Regions from separate parts of the Mesorhizobium sp. EU05-FHT14A09 genome, predicted to be linked through region 1. Evidence: predicted binding sites of a transcription regulator. Region 1 holds the regulator's gene; each other region holds the start of a gene.
What was found. Region 1 encodes LexA, which represses DNA repair genes until DNA is damaged. Its sites were predicted from a motif close to TGTTCNNNNTGTGTTCNG; they were not measured.
Positions count from the first base shown of each region.

Region 2: the regulator LexA is predicted to act here: its motif matches at 1,441-1,458, upstream of AC3WTO_RS13620 (helicase-related protein).
Region 3: the regulator LexA is predicted to act here: its motif matches at 1,287-1,304, upstream of AC3WTO_RS11590 (ImuA family protein).
Region 4: the regulator LexA is predicted to act here: its motif matches at 1,670-1,687, upstream of recA (recombinase RecA).

Region 1 covers NZ_JBYTDF010000002.1:160,517-163,787, reverse strand. The annotation lists gene AC3WTO_RS08110 (ComEC/Rec2 family competence protein) at 1-1,007, shown strand, start outside; gene lexA (transcriptional repressor LexA) at 1,034-1,756, opposite strand; gene AC3WTO_RS08100 (LysR family transcriptional regulator) at 1,950-2,837, opposite strand; gene AC3WTO_RS08095 (antibiotic biosynthesis monooxygenase) at 2,953-3,271, shown strand, end outside.
Region 2 covers NZ_JBYTDF010000003.1:421,323-424,593, forward strand. The annotation lists gene AC3WTO_RS13615 (MFS transporter) at 1-875, opposite strand, end outside; gene AC3WTO_RS13620 (helicase-related protein) at 1,717-3,271, shown strand, end outside.
Region 3 covers NZ_JBYTDF010000003.1:19,172-22,442, forward strand. The annotation lists gene AC3WTO_RS11585 (DUF6504 family protein) at 1-300, opposite strand, end outside; gene AC3WTO_RS11590 (ImuA family protein) at 254-1,264, opposite strand; gene AC3WTO_RS11595 (metallopeptidase family protein) at 1,549-1,971, shown strand; gene AC3WTO_RS11600 (YunG family protein) at 1,968-2,312, shown strand; gene AC3WTO_RS11605 (DUF1737 domain-containing protein) at 2,382-2,591, opposite strand; gene AC3WTO_RS11610 (HpcH/HpaI aldolase/citrate lyase family protein) at 2,700-3,271, opposite strand, start outside.
Region 4 covers NZ_JBYTDF010000001.1:928,224-931,494, reverse strand. The annotation lists gene alaS (alanine--tRNA ligase) at 1-269, opposite strand, end outside; gene recA (recombinase RecA) at 460-1,545, opposite strand; gene AC3WTO_RS04215 (carbohydrate kinase family protein) at 1,809-2,753, shown strand; gene AC3WTO_RS04210 (pseudouridine-5'-phosphate glycosidase) at 2,818-3,271, shown strand, end outside.

The DNA.
Region 1 (3,271 bases):
TGGCCGGCCTTGCGACAACGCTGTTCGCGGTTTGGCATTTTCAGCGGGTGTCGCCGCTTAGCCTGTTTGCCAATCTGGCCGTCATGCCGGTGGTTTCGCTTGTCGTCATGCCGGCGGCCGTACTCAGCGCACTCGCGATGCCCTTTGGCGCCGATGGACCGTTCCTTTATGCGATGGGAAAGGGACTTACGGTCATGATGGCAATCGCCGACTGGATTTCCGCGCGCTCGCCTGTCGATGGTGTTGGTCTGGTTTCGACGCAATCGGTGCTTTTCGTCACCGCCGCGCTCGCCATCGGCGCGATGACGACGACATGGTTGCGGTTGCTGGCCTTACCTTTTGCGCTTGCCGGTCTGCTGACGATGGGCAATGTCGAAACACCCGATGTGCTGATCTCCGAGGACGCGCGCCTTGTGGCTCTGCCAATCGGCGGCGACGAGATAGCGGTCAGCAGGGCGCGACCCAATCCGTTTACGTTCGACAACTGGCGCAGGGCGCTCAATCTGGAGACAACAATCTTACCCGAAGATGTTTCGGGTGACGTCGATCTGACTGTTGAAAATGCGCTCGATATGCCCCTCGGAACGCCATTCCTGTGCGCTCGGCGGCTGTGCTTTGCCCGTCACCTGTCAGGTGCCGTCGTGGTGACGGCCGCCAGCACCGAGTCTGCCAAATCGGCCTGCGCGGTTGCGTCGCTTATTGTCATCGACGATGCAACCGCCCCCGACCCCTGCAACGATCCCGCAGTCGTGGTTGTCACCAAGCAGGATCTCGCCCGCGTCGGCAGTGCCGCAGTATGGTTTAACGCCTCTGCAGATAAGCCGGCTAATATCTCGTTCGCGCTCGATACCAAGGATCGACCCTGGCACATGCAACGAGGCTTTACGCGCGAGGCGAGGGGATTACCGCCGCGGCCGGAAAAGGCGTACAAGTCCAAAGGCAGGCCGGACAAGATACCTTCCCGGACTGCCGTCAACGCTGATGTCGTTCATAAAAACGATAAATAGCCGGCTAATTGACTAAGGTCCGCGCTTCAATACCGACGGATCAACCCGACCAACTTGCCTTGTACCTTGACCCGGTCTGGGCCGAAAATGCGGGTCTCGTAGGCGGGATTGGCAGCCTCCAGCGCGATCGAGGCACCCTTGCGACGAAAACGCTTGAGCGTCGCTTCTTCCTCGTCGACGAGAGCCACGACGATTTCGCCCGGATTGGCCGAATTGGCATTGCGGATGATGACCGTATCGCCATCGAAGATACCGGCTTCGATCATGGAGTCACCTTTGACTTCCAGGGCATAGTGCTCGCCGCCCGAAATCATGTCCGGCGGCACGGAAATCGAATGCGTTCGATGTTGGATGGCGTCGATCGGCACACCAGCCGCGATGCGTCCCATGACCGGGATGGAAACGGCGGCGGTAGCGTCGTCGTCATTGCTGGGAGCCTGCAGGCGCTGCGGCTCCTTGGGTACCGTGCGACCCAGGCTGCCCTGGATGACGGCCGGTGAAAACTTCTTGGCCGCATTGAGGCCAGGAGCGATCGAGTCGGGGAGGCGCAGCACCTCGAGTGCACGGGCCCGGTTTGGCAGGCGGCGAATGAAGCCGCGCTCCTCCAGAGCGGTGATCAGCCTGTGGATGCCCGACTTCGACGCCAGATCGAGCGCTTCTTTCATCTCGTCGAAGGACGGTGGAATCCCGCTTTCCTTCAGCCGCTCATGGATGAAGAGCAAAAGCTCGTGTTGCTTGCGTGTCAGCATCGCCACCCTCCGTGGAACGGAACCGGAATCAGAAAAACAAACCCGGAACAAACACTATCTGTTCCATTTGTGTTCCGCAACCATTTAAAGTTTAATGAATTTGTTGACCCTTTGTTCAGCGTAACGGCGGGGATGGCTGCTTCTTGTTCCGCGAGGTCGCGTCGTGGAATCCAGGAAGGCGCGCCGCTCGCACTTAATCAGCAAACAGATTTTCGACCATGTAGTCGACGAAGACACGGACCTTGGGCGAGAGGTGGCGACTTGTTGGCCACAGGATGCGGAAGGTTCCGGTTTCGCCAAGATAATCGGTCAGCAGCGATACAAGTTTGCCCTGGGCCAGTTCGGTCGATACCGCGAATGGCGGCAGGCAAGTGACGCCGAAAGATCGCTCGGCGAGGTAGATCAATGGCTCCAGCGTGCTCGCAACGGTGGTCACGGGAAGATCGAGTTTCACATCGCGCCCATCGCGCATGAGGGGCCAGGGTTCGAGCCGCCCGGAATTCGCATAGCGATGATGAAGGCAACGGTGTTTGAGGAGGTCTTCCGGCGTCTCGGGTGTGCCGTTTTCGGCGAGATATTTCGGCGCTGCCACGATCTTATGCCGGAAAGTGCCGAGCTTGCGGCTCATCAGGCGCGTGTCCCCGACATCTCCGGTGCGGATCACCGCATCAAAGCCCTCTTCGATGACGTCGACGAGCCGGTCGGTAAAATCGAGGTCGAGATTGATATCCGGATATCGTTCCATGAAGGCCGACATTGTCGGCATCAACAGCATGCCCGCGAGCGGGAGGGAAACACGAAGCTGCCCGCGCGGGGTCACCTGCGATCTCGAAAGCTGGACCTGCGCCTGTTCGTATTCCGATTGGATGCGCCGGCATGTCGCAAGGAAGAAGCTTCCCTCTTCAGTAAGGGCCATGCTCCGCGTGGAGCGGTGAAAGAGCCGGGCACCCATTTCGTTTTCAAGGCGCGCGACGGCTTTGCCGACAGCGGAAGCAGTGAGGCCGAGTCGCTGCGCTGCGCCGATAAAGCTTCCGGCTTCCGCGACCTGCACGAAGATGCCGAGTGTTCCAAGTCTGTCCAATTGCGGAATTTTCTTCGTTAGTTATGAGAATGCGAGAATATTTATCTGCCTGTTTGTCCTGAATATCCAGAGGACGCCGCGGCAAGACAGCCGCGATCGTCAGATGGAGACTTTCATGAGCAAACTCACCGCAGGCTTTTCGGCCTCACCGCAGCCGACGACCTTCGTGGTCAACGTTATCCATGCCCATCCGGGGAAGCAGGAAGAAGCTTTCGCCATCATCCAGGATGTCGTGCACTACGTCGCCGAACGCCAGAAGGGCTTTCTGTGGAGCACACTCGCCAGGAGCACCGACGGTGAAACCGTCGTCAATGTCGAAGCGATCCAGGGCGCCGGCAATGTCGAGGAGTTCTTCTCCGATCCCGTGTTCGCGGAAAAATTCCGCAAACTGGATGCCGTCTCGAAATGTGAATTCCATACCTATACGGTCGGCG
Region 2 (3,271 bases), on a different contig from region 1:
ATGACATGCCGCTCGCGTCCGGTGGTGCGCAGATGACCCGCCATAAGTGCGCCGAGACCGCCGGCGACACCCATTGCAGCCCACAGCGCTCCGGTCACCGAACTGCTTTCCGCCATCGCATAGCGTTCGGCGACGAACACCGGCACCACCACGACGAGCACGCCCCAGGTGATCTGATAGAAAGAATAGGAGATGGCGAGACCGCTCAGGGTCGGCTGCCGCGCCACCAGTTCGATGCCTTCCACCGTCTGGCGTAGCAGAGAGGTATGGCGCGATGCCAGGCCTGGGAGACGCTGGACATAGGACAGGCAGACCGCAGCTCCCGCATAGGCAATGGCGATGATCGAGAGCGCTGTCTCGGGGCCGAACACGGCCACGGTCAAGCCGGCCAGTGCGGGGCCCACGACATCGGAGACGGCGTAGACTGCGGTATCGAGTGCGTTGGCTCGATCGAGCGCGTGCGACGGCACGAGCCGTGGCAACAGTGTCCGTGTACCGGAAGCGCCCAGGGGGCCGGCCAGCGAGAACAGGATCACCAGGACGAAGAGCACAGGCGGGCTCGCCCATCCCGCCCAGCCGGCGACGCTGACAGCGGCGATGAAAACGGCACTGGCGATGAGATCGATCCTGACTGCCGTTGTCGGGCCGACACGATCAAGCAATGCGCCGGCGATAGGGCTGATGAGCAGGCCTGGTGCAATCGCTGCAAATGTCAGCCAGCCGGCCAGCGCGGGGGAGGAGAAGCGCGCCAGCACGAACAGGACAAGGGTGAGGCCGAACATGCGGCCGGCCAGGCGCGACAAGGTCGCGGCGAGGATGAGCGGCGACAGGCCGGGGATCGACATCAAGGCGCGGTACGAATTCTGAGATTCCATGGGACTGTATCCGGATGCTGGCGGCTACCGTATTGGGGGCCCTGCGCTTCTGTAAATGGACCACCAGCCCGGTTTGCGGCAGCACGACGCCCAGAGGTTTGTGGGCGCGCCTCCGGCCAGTGCCTGTGCCGTTTCGGCACGTAAAAGTTAACGCTGGTCCGTGGCGTGACGAACAAGCGCCTGGCCAGCCTGTGATTCATCGGTGGACAAGCTGTGTACAACACCAAATGTTGTGGTGAACAAACCGGGAAACTTTACCGAAAGCCGATTCGTCGTCGATTCGTTCCGGCTTTGGTCGGATCGTTAACAAAAATCGGCGATTGGGTGCTCAATCTGGTTAATACCAGTTAAGAAAATGCTGGTTTTTCAGCGGCTTGAATAGCACTGCTCGTAAGCCGGCAAGCAGGTGGATGCCTCTTGCCGGCAAAAGTTAACGGCAGTCGCTGCCAGCGAAGGATTCGACCGGTTAGCCGATTCAGCATGTGGTGCGACTCGGCAGTATAGGGTCCATATCTAGCCGTGAACGAATCGTGAATCGAGAAGAGTCAGCGATTCGTCGCTGATTCGTTCCAGACTCGTTCTGGGCGTTAATTCAGCGGTGCAAAAGGCTGGATGCGACGATCGGGTGCGACGCTTCCATGAACATTCTGCTTTCGCTCCGGCGCTTGAATGCCTATGTGTGCGCTGTCGCCGCTGGAGCGTTTCCGTTTTTGACGGAAACGTGGAAACGCTCTAACTTTTTGGTTCTTACGTAATTCCGGACGGAAAACCGCTACGCACTTTTCCTGGAATTGCTCCAGGGGCGGCGCCGATCACGGGAAAAGGTCTTCTTTCCGGGCCGATGAACATCCATCCCAAACCCAACGAACCGCTGATCCTCTCAGGCCGCGACGTCACGGCCGTGCTTGGTCCGACCAACACAGGCAAGACGCACCTCGCCATCGAAAGAATGGTCGCGCATGAGAGCGGTGTCATAGGTCTGCCGCTGCGCCTGCTGGCGCGTGAGGTTTATGCGCGGCTGTGCGAGAAGGTCGGCGCCAACAAGGTCGCGCTGGTGACCGGCGAGGAGAAGATCCAGCCCGCCGGTGCGCGATATTCGGTCCATACGGTGGAGGCATTGCCGCGCGAAACCGATGCCGCGTTCGTGGCCATCGATGAAGTGCAACTGGCCGGCGACCTCGAGCGTGGCCACATCTTCACCGACCGCATCCTCAACCTTCGCGGCAGGCAGGAGACGCTGCTTCTGGGCGCCGCCACCATGCACGGCATCCTGCAGAAGCTGCTCCGGGGCGTGTCGGTGGTGACCCGGCCACGCCTGTCCCATCTCGCTTATGCCGGCTCCAAGAAACTCACCCGCTTGCCACGCCGCTCGGCGATCGTCGCCTTCTCGGCTGACGAGGTCTACGGCATCGCCGAGCTGATCCGCCGCCAGCAGGGTGGTGCTGCCGTGGTGCTCGGCGCGCTGTCGCCACGCACTCGCAATGCCCAGGTCGCGCTCTATCAATCCGGCGATGTCGATTATCTGGTTGCGACCGACGCCATCGGCATGGGGTTGAACCTTGATGTCGATCACGTCGCTTTCGCCCAGAACAGGAAGTTCGACGGCTATCAATACCGCAACCTCACCGCAGCGGAGCTCGGCCAGATCGCCGGCCGCGCCGGTCGGCACCTTCGCGACGGGACTTTCGGCGTCACCGGTCAGGTCGACCCGCTCGACGAAGACCTTGTCCAGAAGATCGAAGGCCATGATTTCGAGCCGGTCAAGGTGCTGCAATGGCGCACTCCGTCCTTCGATTTTTCCAACCTGGACGCATTGAAGCGCTCGATCGAGACCAATGCACCGGTGGAAGGCTTGACCCGCGCCCTGCCAGCCGTCGATGCGCAGGCGCTGGAATTCCTGTCGAAGGATGGCGAGATCCGTGCGCTTGCCATCAACCGTGAGCGCGTGGCGCTGTTGTGGGAAGCCTGCGCCTTGCCGGACTACCGCAAGATCGCGCCTGCGCAGCACGCTGACCTTATCGCCTCCATCTATATGGATCTTGCTAGGCGCGGCCATGTCGATGAGAGCTACATGGCTGAACAGGTGCGGCGCGCCGACACGACCGAGGGCGATATCGACACGCTTTCGCACCGTATCGCGCAGATCCGTACGTGGACTTTTGTATCCAATCGTCCAGGTTGGCTTGCCGATCCGACACACTGGCAAGAAAAGACACGGGAAATCGAAGACAGATTGTCCGACGCGCTACATGAGCGGTTGACGAAACGCTTTGTTGATCGCAGGACTTCCGTCCTCATGCGGCGCCTTAGAGAAAATACCATGCCCGAAGCCGAAATCAGCCCTACCGGAACCGTCCTCGTCGAGGGCCATCATGTCGGCGAACTGCAAGGGTTCC
Region 3 (3,271 bases), on a different contig from region 1:
GCGGGCCAGGATTTCGTCGAGCATGGCGTGCTCGCCGCCGAACAGGTGCGTGCAGCCGGTGATGTCGAGGAACAGGCCGTCTGCACCGTCCAGCGCGACCAGCGGCGTGTAGCGGTCGCACCAGTCGGCGAGGCTTTCGAGCAGGCGCAGGTCAGCCTGGGCATCGGCCTCGACGACATCGATCTTGGGGTGCATGGCGCGGGCGTCGGCAATGCCCATGCCGGGTTTCAGCCGCAGGGCCTCGGCCCGTTCGTCAAGCGCGGCGATGCGCTGAGCGTTGCGGTCGCGATGGCTGATCACCAACGGGCAATGGCTGGCGGGACGGGAACGCCAGGACCGGCCGTGCCGCTGCCGCAGGATTCGTTCCGCCGGAAGGTAAGGGAACCAGAGCGACAGGATCCTCTGCTTGGTTCTGGATGTCCCATGGCCGTTGATGGATTGCGCCCGCGTGCGTTCGATCCAGGAATGTGCGTTCATCGGGGTTCCACTCCAGTGTGAATTGTCCAGGCTGTGCAGCACGGCTCTTGCCGATGGTGACGGCGATGCCCGGACGGCCGATCGTGCCGTCCAGGGGCCCAGCCAGGGTGTTGCGCAATGTGGCGGGTGCCGGCGCGACGACGAGGCGGACAGGTGCTGCGGTCGGTTCGGCAAAGGCGGCCTGGCGCAACAGGAAGACCGGCCGGCCAGCGGCTTGTGCACGACGATGCAGCCGGCGCGTTGCCGTAAGGTCGAGCCGGTCGGGGTTGCCGCGCAGTTCCAGCACGACTGCGGAGAGTGTGCTCAGGCCCGCCCCTTCCTCGGCGATCCACAGGGCATCGGTGATCTTCGGCCCCTCTGCGTAAAGCAGGTTTTCCGGGGCGATGCCGAAACTGGCTTGGAGACCACGCGCATAGGGAAAGCCCGCCTCGCGGAAGATCTCTGTGGTGCCGACCCACAGGATGGGCGCCGGAGTTGCCGCCGCTTTCAGCAGCAGGCCGGCGAGAGCCAGCGCAAAGCCGGCAACGATGCCGGCATCGCGGGTCTCGGCGCCATGGAACTCGGTCAAGGCAGCCTTGGGCAGTCCGCCATTCAGGGCGGCGTCAAAGTGATCCGCGCCGGTGGCGAGCAAGCCGTGGCTTTCCACCACGCCACCACGGCGCACCAGCATGCGGTCGGCGTCGAAACCAGCCGGCGCCTCAAGGCGATCCGGCAGCGTTCCTTCAATCTTCGCGATCTGGCGACGCAAGGCAAAAACAGTGTCTCGCGCCACGGCGTTTGTCGCCATGTCGGTCGGTGTCCGGTCAACATGTTCCTGTTATGTTCTTATAGATTCCAGAGGGTGGAACGAGAGTCAAGCGGACTCATGGAGAATTTATTCCTCTCCTGTCATGCCGGGCTGTCGGCGGAACGCGACCTGGTAAATCGCCGCCCCAAGGGTCTTTTATCCCTGCCACATGACCTTGACCGAAAAATCGGCACCGTTTTCCCAGGCCGACCTTCGCTTCGGGATCATGCTTTATTTGCCGATTTTACCGCAACAGCCTATATGCCGGGGTCAAAGGACAAAGAATGGCCCGCATCTACAAGACCCGCACCTGGCACAATGAGCTTTCCCCCTCCATCGAGGAGCTTGAGCTGCTGGCGCTGGAAGCCTACGCGCATCTGCCGGAGGAATTCCGCAAGCTGACCGGCGAGATCGTCATCCAGGTGGCCGAGTTCCCGACCGACGAGATCATGGACGACCTGTCGCTGGAAACGCCCTTCGACCTGCTCGGCCTGTTCGAGGGGCGCGGCATCGCCGAGCGCTGGAATCCCGCGACCGGCGAAGGACCGAACCGCATCACGCTCTACCGCCGGGCTATCCTCGACTACTGGGCCGAGAATGAAGAAACGATGGGCGACATCGTCACCCATGTGCTGATCCACGAGATCGGCCATCACTTCGGCCTCTCCGACGACGACATGGAACGCATCGAGGCTTCGGCGGAATGACAAAGGGCGGCGAGATCACTGCGATCCATCTGTATGAAAAGCTCAAGCAGGCCTGGAGCCTGGAAACGTCGAGCGGATGGCGACCCGATAATCCGGCAAGAGGCCAGTGCAGCGTCACCGCTATTGCCGTTCAGGATATCCTCGGCGGCGATATCCTGAAGACCCGGACGCCGGGTGGCACGCACTTCTACAATCGGATCAATGGCGTGAAATGGGATCTCACCATCAGCCAATTCGATCGGCCGATTCCATTTGAAGACCTGCCGTCGGATCGTGCTGAGGCGATGGCCGACACTTCGCCCGCCCAATACGCGCTATTGAGAAAAAACCTCGGCCTTTAGAGCAATTCCAGGAAAAGTGCGTAGCGGTTTTCCGTCCGGAATTGCGTCAAGCAAAGAGTTAGCGACCGCCTACCAGTCGCTCAGCTTGGTTTCGCCGGCCACATAGTCCTGGCCTTCGACATCCTTCACCACGGCCTGGCCGCAGCGCATCACCTTTTCCTTCTTGTCGTAGGCATAGGTCGGTGAGCCGTAGAGGTGCCAGCCCTTGTTCAGCGCGGCTGTCACCTTGTGGCAGAAGGTGGCGTCGTCGATGGCGGTGAGGAAACGGTAGAGGCGCATGGTCCTGTCCTTAAAACGGCTGCCCGATCATGCGCCGATGCTAGAGCGTTTCCGTTTTTACGGAAACGCTCTAGCATTTTGTTTTACGCAATTCCGGACGGAAAACCGTTACACTTTTCCTGGAATTGCTCTAGCAGCTTTCGCCAGCAATTTCTGAGCCTGGACCAAGTGGAGACGTTCCACCATCCGGCCATGCAGGGCGATCACGCCCTTGCCGGCGTTGCCGGGCTCGGCAAAAGCCGCGACGATGGCCCTGGCTTCCGCAAGAGCCTGTTCAGAGGGTGAGAAAGCGGCATTCGCCGCCTCGATCTGTGCCGGATGGATCAGCGTCTTGCCGTCGAACCCCATACCGGCGGAATCCGCGCATTCACGCACGAAACCGTCCGAATTGCGGAAATCGTTGAAGACCCCGTCGAGCAAGGCAATGCCGCCGGCGCGTGCGGCGAGCACCATCTGCATCAGCCAGGGCATCAGATAGCGCCGGTCCGCGGTCGCCAGAACGCCGGTTTCCTTGATCAGGTCGTTGGTGCCGGCAACCAGGCAGCTGAGCCGCGATGCGGGGTCGCGGCCGAGCTCGGCGATGGCCGCGATGTTGATCAGCGCTTTGGGCGTCTCGATCATCGCCCAAAGTTTCACCTCGTCGGGCGTATCGGCTTCGTCGAGGGCATCGCCGGCCTCCA
Region 4 (3,271 bases), on a different contig from region 1:
AAGAAGGTGAGATGGCGGGCGGTGTAGCCGACATTGTCGAGGTCGTTGTGCTTGCCGCCGGCACGCACGCTCTTCTGCGCGGTGGCGGCGCGCGAGTAAGGCCGCTTCTCGAGGCCCGTGAAGACGTTCTTGAACTGCACCATGCCGGCGTTGGTGAACATCAATGTCGGGTCGTTGCGCGGCACCAACGGGCTGGAGGCGACGATCTCGTGCCCTTCCTTGCGGAAATAGTCGAGAAAGGTCGACCGGATATCGTTCACGCCACTCATCGAAACTGCCTTTATGGTGAAGCCGCCGGCCGGGCCGGCGGAAATGGACTAGGCCTTTTAGCGGCAGCCTTCCAGCCTGTCCAGAAACAGGAAAAGCCGCGCAACCGCCAGGCTATCGCCCGAAATGCAAACCGCCGGCACAAGGCCGGCGGTCAAACAATGTCACCAGGCAACAGGGCAGACCGCGCCCCTAGCCTTCTGCAGCGTCGAGATCGTTGTCGCTGTCGCCGCCGTTGTCGAGGAACTTCTCCGCGATCAGCCCCGAATTCTGCCGCAGCGCCAGCTCGACCTCCCGGGCAAGATCCGGATTGTCACGCAGGAATTGCTTGGCGTTTTCGCGGCCCTGGCCCAGACGCTGGGAGTTGTAGGAGAACCATGCTCCCGATTTCTCGACAATGCCGGCCTTGACGCCGAGGTCGATCAATTCACCGGTCTTGGACACGCCTTCGCCATACATGATGTCGAATTCAACGACCTTGAAGGGCGGAGCCAGCTTGTTTTTAACGACCTTGACGCGGGTCTGGTTGCCGACGACCTCGTCCCGATCCTTGATCGAGCCGATGCGGCGAATGTCGATGCGCACCGAGGCGTAGAACTTCAGCGCGTTACCGCCGGTGGTCGTCTCGGGCGAACCGAACATGACGCCGATCTTCATGCGGATCTGGTTGATGAAGATGACCATGGTGTTGGAGCGCGAGATCGAAGCCGTGAGCTTGCGCAGCGCCTGGCTCATCAGGCGAGCCTGCAGGCCCGGCAGCGAATCGCCCATTTCGCCCTCGATTTCAGCGCGCGGGGTAAGGGCTGCGACCGAATCGACGACCAGCACGTCGATGGCACCGGAGCGCACCAGCGTGTCGCAGATCTCCAGCGCCTGCTCACCGGTATCCGGCTGCGAGATCAGAAGATTTTCCAGATCGACACCCAGCTTGCGGGCATAGACCGGGTCGAGCGCATGTTCGGCATCGACGAAAGCGCAGATGCCGCCCTTCTTCTGTGCTTCCGCCACCGTGTGCAGCGCCAGCGTGGTCTTGCCCGAGCTTTCCGGTCCGTAAATTTCAATGATGCGGCCGCGCGGCAGGCCGCCGACGCCGAGCGCAATGTCGAGTCCCAGCGAGCCTGTCGGCACCGTGGCGATCTCGACCACCTGCTCGTTGGCACCGAGCCGCATGATCGAGCCCTTGCCGAATGCCCGTTCGATCTGCGACAGCGCAGCGTCGAGCGCTTTTGTTTTGTCCACCGAATTGTCCTCTACAAGCCTCAAGCTATTCTGAGCCATGATACATCACCCCTTGGTCGTCAATGAAGGCCGGACAGTCCGGGATCCCTTGGGATTATGTACTCTTTTTGTTCCGTTTTGGCAAGGCGCATCAACGTTTTGAAAAATATAGTAAATCCGTATTTGTTCTTTTTTTGTTTTACCCACGGCACCCGAAAAGCATTCTGGCGCACGGACATCACATTGACGCGACAAGGCGGTCGCCGATTCGGCACGACCGCACCAACCGACCATAACATGACCAATCGCGGCGCGGTGCCTGCATGAGTCCGATGCCAAGACTATTCGCCATTGGTGGCGCGCATATCGACCGGCGCGGTCAGGTCAGCGGCTCCTATATACCGGCAGCGTCCAACCCCGGCTCAATGCGCGAGGATGTCGGTGGTGGTGTCTTCAATGCATTGCGCACAGTGGTGCGGCGCGGCATCTCCGCTTCCCTGATGTCGGTCCGCGGCGGCGACACAGCGGGCGAGACAGTTGCACGCACGATCGCCCAGGCGGGTATCAAGGACCTTTCGGTCACTTTCCTCGACCGTGCCACGCCGAGCTACACCGCGATCCTCGACAGTGAGGGCGAGCTCGTGGTGGGGTTTGCCGACATGGGGCTCTACGACCTCGCTTTTGCGAAGCAGCTGCGTCGCGCCAACATCCGCGCTGCAATCGAGGTGGCGGAGGCGATCCTGTGCGATGCGAACCTGCCGACTGCGGCGCTCGAAAGGTTGATGGCGCAGGCCGGAGACCGACCGATCTTCGTCATCGCCATCTCGCCGGCCAAGGTGGTGCGGCTCACATCGCTGTTCGAGCGGCCGGCCCTGGTCTTCATGAACCGCCGCGAGGCAGCGGCACTGACCGGCCTGTCACGCGAAGCGCCAGAGAAAGAGCTGGTGGCAGGTCTGAGGGGGATCGGCATGCGTGGCGGCGTGGTGACGGCGGGAGACCGCCCCGCGCTCGGCTTCGACAAGGACGGCGCCTTTTCGATTACCCCGCCCCCGCCGAAGGCGGTCATCGATGTGACCGGCGCGGGCGACGCGCTGGCCGGTGCCACCACCGCGGCCCTGCTGCGCGGCCTGCCGTTGCGCCTCGCCTTGCGCGAAGGCGTTGCCGCCGCGGGGCTCGCCATCGAAAGCCCGCTCGCCGTGCCTGACTTCACCCAGGCATCCTTTGCCGCAGCCCTGGCCCTTGTGCCCGACGCGCAGGAAGTGGCATGAGGGCGGCATATCCCCCTGTTGAACGGCTGTTCGCCAACTGCGTGACGCCGACCGGAGACTTCTCATGATCCTCGAAACCGCCCGCCCCTATATCGATATCCATGGCCCCGTGGCCGAGGCGCTGAAGGCTGGGCGGCCGGTGGTGGCACTGGAATCGACCATCATCACCCACGGCATGCCCTACCCAGACAATGGCGCGATGGCGGCCAATGTCGAAAAGATCATTTCGGATGAAGGGGCGGTGCCTGCGACGATCGCTGTCGTCAATGGCCGCATCAAGATCGGGCTGTCCGACGGAGAAAGGGAATCGCTCGCCATGACCGGTGACGCGATGAAGCTGTCACGCGCCGACTTCGCCTTCGCCGTCGCGGAAGGACGCACCGGCGGCACGACCGTGGCCGCGACGATGATCGCGGCGCATATGGCCGGCATCAAGGTGTTCGCCACCGGCGGTATCGGCGGCGTGCACAAGGGGGCGGAAAAGAGCTTCGACATCTCTGCCGATCTCGATGAGCTGG